2 linked regions of the Calidifontibacter indicus genome follow. The protein of the gene in region 2 interacts with the protein of the main gene of each other region in a pairwise test. Links are inferred from orthologs where the notes say so. Each region holds a gene or a part of one and is shown on either strand. Other genes may lie near its edges.

What was found. Proteins that work in one complex are often made in the same cells at the same time.
Region 1: the proteins of DFJ65_RS04510 (region 2) and DFJ65_RS16255 interact in binary tests that used the Escherichia coli proteins (3 or more experiments, as listed by UniProt). The link is inferred for Calidifontibacter indicus from one-to-one orthologs.

What each region holds. Positions count from the first base shown.
Region 1 is NZ_QTUA01000001.1:3,425,594-3,428,383, forward strand. It holds DFJ65_RS16255 (uracil-DNA glycosylase), read left to right. Parts: upstream 1-953; coding sequence 954-1,628; downstream 1,629-2,790. Other genes in the region: htpX (zinc metalloprotease HtpX), read right to left, coding at 9-875; DFJ65_RS16260 (SGNH/GDSL hydrolase family protein), read left to right, coding at 1,625-2,407; DFJ65_RS16265 (HTTM domain-containing protein), read right to left, coding at 2,370-2,790. UniProt on the Escherichia coli protein: Excises uracil residues from the DNA which can arise as a result of misincorporation of dUMP residues by DNA polymerase or due to deamination of cytosine.
Region 2 is NZ_QTUA01000001.1:946,489-951,044, forward strand. The notes cover bases 680-3,639. They hold DFJ65_RS04510 (type I restriction-modification system subunit M), read right to left. Parts: upstream 2,915-3,639; coding sequence 1,445-2,914; downstream 680-1,444. Other genes in these bases: DFJ65_RS04500 (NYN domain-containing protein), read left to right, coding at 680-935; DFJ65_RS04515 (PIN domain-containing protein), read right to left, coding at 2,907-3,479; DFJ65_RS04520 (helix-turn-helix domain-containing protein), read right to left, coding at 3,483-3,639. Also shown: more of DFJ65_RS04500, read left to right, coding at 312-679; more of DFJ65_RS04520, read right to left, coding at 3,640-3,974; DFJ65_RS04525 (hypothetical protein), read right to left, coding at 4,057-4,556. UniProt on the Escherichia coli protein: The subtype gamma methyltransferase (M) subunit of a type I restriction enzyme. The M and S subunits together form a methyltransferase (MTase) that methylates A-2 on the top and A-3 on the bottom strand of the sequence 5'-AACN(6)GTGC-3'.

The sequences.
Region 1 (2,790 bases), 2.5 Mb from region 2 along the record:
GAGCGGTATCAGCCGCGGCGCGCCATCTCCTGCAGTCGGGCGATGCGGTCGGCGGTCGACGGGTGGGTCGACATCATCCGCGAAACATCCTGCGGACGGAACGGGTTGGCGATCATCATGTGGCTCGCGTTGACCACCCGCGGGGTGGGCGCCAGCGGCGCCCGGGCGACACCGTTCTCCAGCTTGGCCAGCGCCGACGCGAGCGCCAGCGGGTCGCCGGTGAGCTTCGAACCATCCTCGTCGGCGTCGTATTCGCGGGTGCGGCTGATCGACATCTGGATGAGCATCGCGGCGAACGGCGCGAGGAAGGCCATCAGCAGCATCGCGAACGGGTTCGGGCGGTCGTCGTTGTTGCTGCCACCACCGAAGCCACCGGTGAACATCATCATCTGTGCGACCGAGGTGATGATGCCGGCGAGCGCCGCCGCGATCGAGGAGGTGAGGATGTCGCGGTTGTAGACGTGCATCAACTCGTGGCCGAGCACCCCGCGCAGTTCGCGCTCGTCGAGCAGTTCGAGGATGCCCTCGGTGCAGCACACCGCGGCATTCTTCGGGTTGCGTCCGGTCGCGAAGGCGTTCGGCGCCTGGGTCGGCGAGATGTACAGACGCGGCATGGGCTTGCCTGCGGCAGTGGAGAGTTCGCGCACGATGCGGTACATCGCGGGGGCCTGGATCTCACTGACCGGGTAGGCCTGCATGGCGCGCAGGGCGAGCTTGTCGCTGTTCCAGTAGCTGTAGAACGTCGTGGCGACACCGATCAGAGCGAAGATCCAGATGTACCGGCCACCGCCGATCAGCGACCCGATACCGAGGAGCAACGCCCAGATCGCCCCGAACAGCAAGGCAGTCTTGAGGCCGTTGTAATGCTTGTGCACGTTCTCATCAACGTCACAGCCGGTGCTCGTGTTCCGACCCGCGTCGGGCGCCCGCCCGGGCCGCCGTAGGTTTGACCCATGCCCAAACCGCTGGCCGAACTCGTCCATCCAAGTTGGGTCGACTCCCTTTCCCCCGCCACCGACGCGCTGGCCGCGGCGGGCGCCTACCTGCGCACCGAGTTGGCCGCCGGACGCGGCTACCTCCCGGCCCCGGAGAACGTGCTCCGGGCGTTCGCGGCGCCGATGGATCAGGTGCGGGTGCTCGTCGTGGGGCAAGACCCCTACCCGACGCCCGGGCACGCCGTCGGGTTGTCGTTCTCGGTGGCACCGGAGGTGTCGCCGATCCCGCGCAGCCTGACCAACATCTACGCCGAGCTCGAAGCGGACCTCGGCGTGCCGCGTCCGTCGACCGGCGATCTGTCGCCGTGGACCGAGCGGGGCGTGCTGCTGCTCAACCGGGTGCTGACCGTGCGGTCGGGAGCGCCGGCGAGCCACCGGGGAAAGGGCTGGGAGAGCGTCACCGCGGCCGCGATCAGCGGGTTGGTCGCACGCGGCGGGCCGCTGGTGGCGATCCTTTGGGGGCGCGACGCTCGCAACCTCGCCCCACACCTCGGGTCGGTGCCCTACGTCGAGAGCGCCCACCCCTCACCGTTGTCGGCGCGGTCGGGCTTCTTCGGCTCGCGCCCGTTCAGCCGCACGAACGCCCTGCTCGAGCAGCAGGGCGCCGAGCCCATCGATTGGAGACTGCCGTGACCGAATTCCCCACTGACCTGCGCCGTTACGTCGCGATCGGCGACAGCTTCACCGAGGGGATGGTCGACGAGAACCCGAGCGACCCGGGCAGTTACGTCGGCTGGGCCGACCGGCTGGCGGCACGACTCGCCGTCGACACCCCCGGCTTCGGTTACGCCAACCTGGCGATCCGCGGACGGCTGCTCGCCGACATCGTAGGTCCGCAACTCGACGCCGCACTGGCACTCGAACCCGACCTCGTCTCGATCGTCGGCGGCGGCAACGACATCCTGCGGCCGAAGGCCGACCTCGACGCGATCGCCGACTCGCTGGAGGACGCCGTCGCCCGCCTGCGCGACGCGGGCGTCACCGTGCTCATGGCGACGATGGGCGACCCGGTCGGTGCGCCGGTGTTGCGCCGGCTGCGGGGACGGATCGCCGTGCACAACGCGAACGTTTTCGGCATCGCACAACGCCAGGGCGCACTGGTCGTCGACCTGTGGGGGCTGCGTGCGTTGCGGGACGCGCGGATGTGGGGCACCGACCGCATCCACCTGTCGACCGAAGGCCACGAACGAGTTGCCGCGCAGGCCTATTGGGCCCTCGGCCACCGCGACACCGACCGTGACTGGGCCGAGGAGTTGCCGCCGGCTCCCCCGCTGGGCCGCCGGGAGGCGCTCGCCGGGCACGCCGCGTGGGCCAAGGAGTACGCCGCGCCGTGGGTGCGGCGCCGGATCCAGGGCACGAGCTCGGGCGACTCGATCAGCGCCAAGCGGCCCGAGGTCGAACCGCTCGACTGATGACCCGCCGTCCGGCCAGCCGCTCCAACGGCAGGAAGGCGAACAGGCACACCGCGGTCGGGATGAAGTGGATTCCGAGCAGGGCGAACGTCGAGGCGTGGAAGACGAACCAGAACGCGACGTAGGCGTAAAGCGGCCGACCGCGCAGCCAGAGCATCAGTGGTGCACAGAACTCCAGGATCAACACGACCCACTGGAAGACGTAGGTCAGCAACGGCCAGTGTGCGACGAGTTGGCCGAGGGCCGACCCGCGACGGGTGATCGCCCAGACCAGCACCGCCGAACTCGCCCAACCCCACCCGGCCTCGCTCACCTTCGCGATCGCGGCGAGGAAATAGGTCGCGACGACCGAGACCTGGATCATCCGCATCGACCAGCCGTTG
Region 2 (4,556 bases):
TGCGCGACGAGATCCTCACCCGGAACCCATGCAACATCCGACGTGCCAGTGTCGGGGGCGGGACGCCGAGATCGCGAAGAAGCTGTCTGAATGGGCTGGCTATTGATGCAAACTGGCTTGACCGGGCGGCTAGGCTGACCAGTGGCGGGCCACGCGTAGCGCCCAACGGGCTGGTCAGCCTAGCCGCCCGGTCAACAAAAACGGCCCTTCCGAAGAAGGGCCGTTGTGCCAGGTGCCGTGGGGCACCGGCGGGGTATGGACCAAACATAGATCTTCCTTGCGGAGATCGCAACTTGGCGGAGGGACTATCTTTGGCCAACCGACTCATCGTTTACGTCGACGGGTTCAACCTCTATCACGGTCTTCATGACGCAGCTAGATGCCGTTGGCTGTGGCTCGATCTGGTCGAGCTCGCCGCCAGTCTTCGCCCGCGAAGCACAGTGGAGGTGGTGAGGTACTACACGGCACCCGTCCTCGACCAGCCCGGAGCGCAGCGCCGGCAGCAAACTTACCTCGACGCTCTATCCGCGCAGCATGGACCGAGGATCGAAGTGGTCCAAGGCAGATACCAGAGCAAGACGAAGAGCTGTCGAAAGTGTGGTTCGCGATGGATCGAACGTGAGGAGAAGGAGACCGACGTCAACATCGCGGTCGGCCTCGTGTCTGACGCGGCTCTCGACCGCATGGACGATGCGTTGGTGATAAGCGCGGACTCAGACCTCGGTCCGGCGATCCGGACTGCTCGGGAACTCCAGCCGGCACTGTTCGTCGCAGCAGCCTTCCCGCCCAAGCGATTCTCGGCCGAACTCAAGGCCTTGATGCCCGCCTCGTTTCACATCAGCCACTCGAAGATCAGGAGCTCGTTTCTTCCTCCACTCGTGCGGGGTAAGACCCACAGCTTTGCGCGACCGACGAAGTGGGATCCGGGCCGTTGAGGCGGCGACTTCCTAGAGGGGCCTCACGTTGGTCGGTTTGGCGGAAGGGCTCCTCAATGAGTGTTGGGTGCACCGCTACGCGGTCGGAACATGGACCATGAGCCGATCGACGTCGGCGGGATCAACCCGCAGCACGCGGGGTCCGCTGCGGTAGGCGGGCAAGCTGCCCGGCTGCGATCCTGCGGCGGAGCGTTCGGATGCTGAGGCCGGTGCGCTCGGCGGCGTCGGCGAGGGGCTCGAACTGCCGTCGACTCTTCGTAGAGGTAGTCATACCTCCCCGGAGGTCAGGTTGTGCCCCTGGCGGTCACGCCCGGCAAGAAAGATCATGGAGAGGACATCGACTGCCGGGAGGACCCATGGCTGACCGCTCGAAATCACGACCGGCGCCTCTGCGTCCCCGCGTCTCATGCGAAGAGGGTCGCCGCGGCGCGGGTCTACGTCGCGGCCAGCGTCAAGAGCGGGCAGCCCGTGCCTGATTGGATACGCGAGCTCGCTGCTGACAAGGCCCGTTAGCCGCGCAATTGTTCTTCCAAAGCGGTTGCTACTGCTTCGAACTCGGCAAGTGCTGCGGTGAGGTCTTCGACGATCTCGCGGGCGATGACGTCGGGCGAGGGCAGGTTGTCGAGGTCATCGAGCGAGTCGTCCTTGAGCCAGGTGATGTCGAGGTTCGCCTTGTCGCGGGCGACGATCTCGTCGTACGTGAACGGTTTCCAGCGCTCAGACGGGGCGCGCTCGGTGGCGGTGCACGCGGTGACGAACTCATCGAGGTCCGCGCGGCGCAACGGGTTCTGCTTCAGTGTGAAGTGCTTGTTGGTGCGCAGGTCGTAGACCCACAGCCGCTCGGTCCACGGTTGCCCGGGGCGGGCGACCTTCTTGTCGAAGAACAGCACGTTGGCCTTCACGCCCTGGGCGTAGAAGATCCCGGTCGGCAGACGCAGCATTGTGTGCAGGTTGAAGTCGGTGAGCAGCTTGCGGCGGATCGTTTCGCCGGCACCGCCTTCGAAGAGCACGTTGTCAGGCAGCACAACGGCGGCGCGTCCGTTGGTGTCCAGGATCGTGGCGATGTGCTGGACGAAGTTGAGTTGCTTGTTGCTCGTGGTCGCGACGAAGTCTTGCCGCTCGATCTCGCGGTCTTCTCGCACCTCGCGGCCGTCGGCGCCGACCATCGTCAGGGAGGACTTCCGACCGAACGGCGGGTTGGAGAGCACGACCGACCAGCGGCGGCCGGGATCGGCGATGAGCGAGTCGCGCACCTCGATCAGCGAGTCGCCATTTGACGTGCCCATGCCGTGGAGTAGCAGGTTCATCGCGGCCAATCGCGCTGTGCCGTCGACGAGTTCGTAGCCTGAGGCAAAGCCGTCGCGCAAGTGGTCACGCTGGGTCGGGGTCATCGACTCTGCGCCGCGCGAAGCGTGGTCGTGCGCCACCAGGAGGAATCCGCCGGTGCCGCAGGCCGGGTCGACGACGGTGTCGGCGACCGTCGGGCGTACCACGTCGACGATCGCCTCGATCAGAGCGCGTGGTGTGAAGTACTGACCCGCCCCGGACCCCGTGTCCGACGCACCCTTGGACAGCAGTTCCTCGTACGCGTCGCCCTTGATGTCAGTGCCGGACTGCGACCAGTTCTCCTTGTCGATCAGGTCGACAACGAGCCGGCGCAGCTTCGCTGGGTCTTGGATACGGTTCTGGGCCTTGCGGAAGATCGTGCCGATGACGCCGTCCTCGCGGGCGAGGCCGACGAGGATGCGGGTGTACTCGTACTCGAGCTTGTCACCTTGGGCGTCGAGCAGCTTCTGCCACGAGTACTCCTCGGGCACGATCTGCTCCGGCCGAAGCTTCCGCGTGGCGCGCTCGTGCGCCATCTTGAGGAACAGCAGGTACGTCAGCTGCTCGGTGTACTCGATGACTCCGACTCCGTCATCGCGGAGCACGTCGCAGTACGACCAGAGCTTGTCGACCAGGCGGCGAGAGTCAGTCATCGTGAACTCCTTGGCTTCGGATGCGAGTGACCGCCGCAGCAAACCGGGGGACACCAGCCCGCCGGAGTGACTCCAGCAGTTGCGGCAGCGACAGAGACGGTCGCGACGAATCGCGCGACTGATTCTGTAGAGCGAGAAGGGTTTCCCGCGGGTGTAGTTCTAGCTGATCGAGCAGGAAGGCGTCCGGGTGGGAGACGGTCAAACCCCACTGCGCGAGTTCGGCCTCCGGAAAGTCCTTCAGGTTTGCCGTGACGATGACCTGGCATCGAGCCACGATCGCCGCCGCCATGACGTGCGCGTCTGTGGGATGGCCGGGCATGTCGCCGAGCAGTTGCTCGTAGGCGTTGACGGTTGCGTTCGGGAACGCGCCGGTCATGGCACGGATCCGGGTCTGCGCACCTTTGATACCAACGGAAGGGAGCGGGGACAGGTTGCGCTCCAGTTCGACCAGAACGTCAGCGGACCAGCGTGGTTCGAATGCGCCGTTCTCAGCGATCCGCAGCAGGGTGTCGCACAGCGTCGGCGGGTAGAGGACACATGTGTCGAGTAGGACCTCGAACGTCATCGTTCAGTGGCGTTTCAATGGCGGCTGTCCATCGAGGAGGTCGTATAGGCCGGCGCTCTCCGCGTCCCGCGCCATCTCGTCAAGGCTCTTACGCCGTTGCACAGCCACACGCTCTTGATAAGCGATCAGATCCTGTAGAGCGACATAACGGTGACGGCCAGGCTTCACGGCTTCCAGGTCTCCGCGATCGATGATGCGCACCAGGGTCGGCCGCGAGATACCGAGGAAGTCGGCGGCTTCCTGGGTGGTGAGCATTGCGTTGTGCGGGGCGACGGTCACGCCCATCCCATGGGCCATGGCGTCCGCGACCTGTACGAGGACGCGGTGGACTTGCGCCGACAAAGCGATTGTTGTGCCGTCCGGCGCTACGAGGGCGGCGAGACCGTCATCTCCCACCTGCAGGACCTTGGCCAAGGACGCTGCAGACGCCTCGTCTTCCGACGATGGGAGGTAGGTCGCGCTGTGGCGCGCGGCAGTCTTCGTAGGAGTCGGCATGTCCCGATGATAGATCAAAACGAACAAAACGAACAGACTTCTACGAGTGGTCTACCGAACCAAATCACCCGTGTTTCGTTCGTTAGTCGGTGTTGCTCGTTGTCGGGACGGCGTCGAGCTCGAGATCGCGGACGGCACGCCACTGCTCGGCGCTGGTCGCGTCGAGCCGGTAGTACGACTGCGGCGGCTCGCCGTTCTCTTCGCCGTACCAGGTGTCGTAGGGCGGGTTGCTCCGATCGAACTTGCGGCGGACCACGATCGAGAAACCTCCGTAGTCGCCGCGATGTTGGGGGACCGCGCGGCCTGTGGACGCCATGACCCGGAGGCCGCCGATCCATTGGTCCGGAGCGCGGGCACACATGTCCATGGTGGCGAGCACGGTTTCGCTCACTCCCAGGCCGGCCAACTGCCTGAGGTCCTCTTCACTCCAGGGTGTAGCCGGGAGTGTGTCAGCCGACTTTGCCGATGTCCGCTCTCGTCGCGCAGGCGCGACGACGTAGTCCTCGACGTCTGCGACCGGCCACAGTCTCGACACGGTGATCGCGTGACCTTCGCCCCATTCATATGCGCGCACCTGGATAA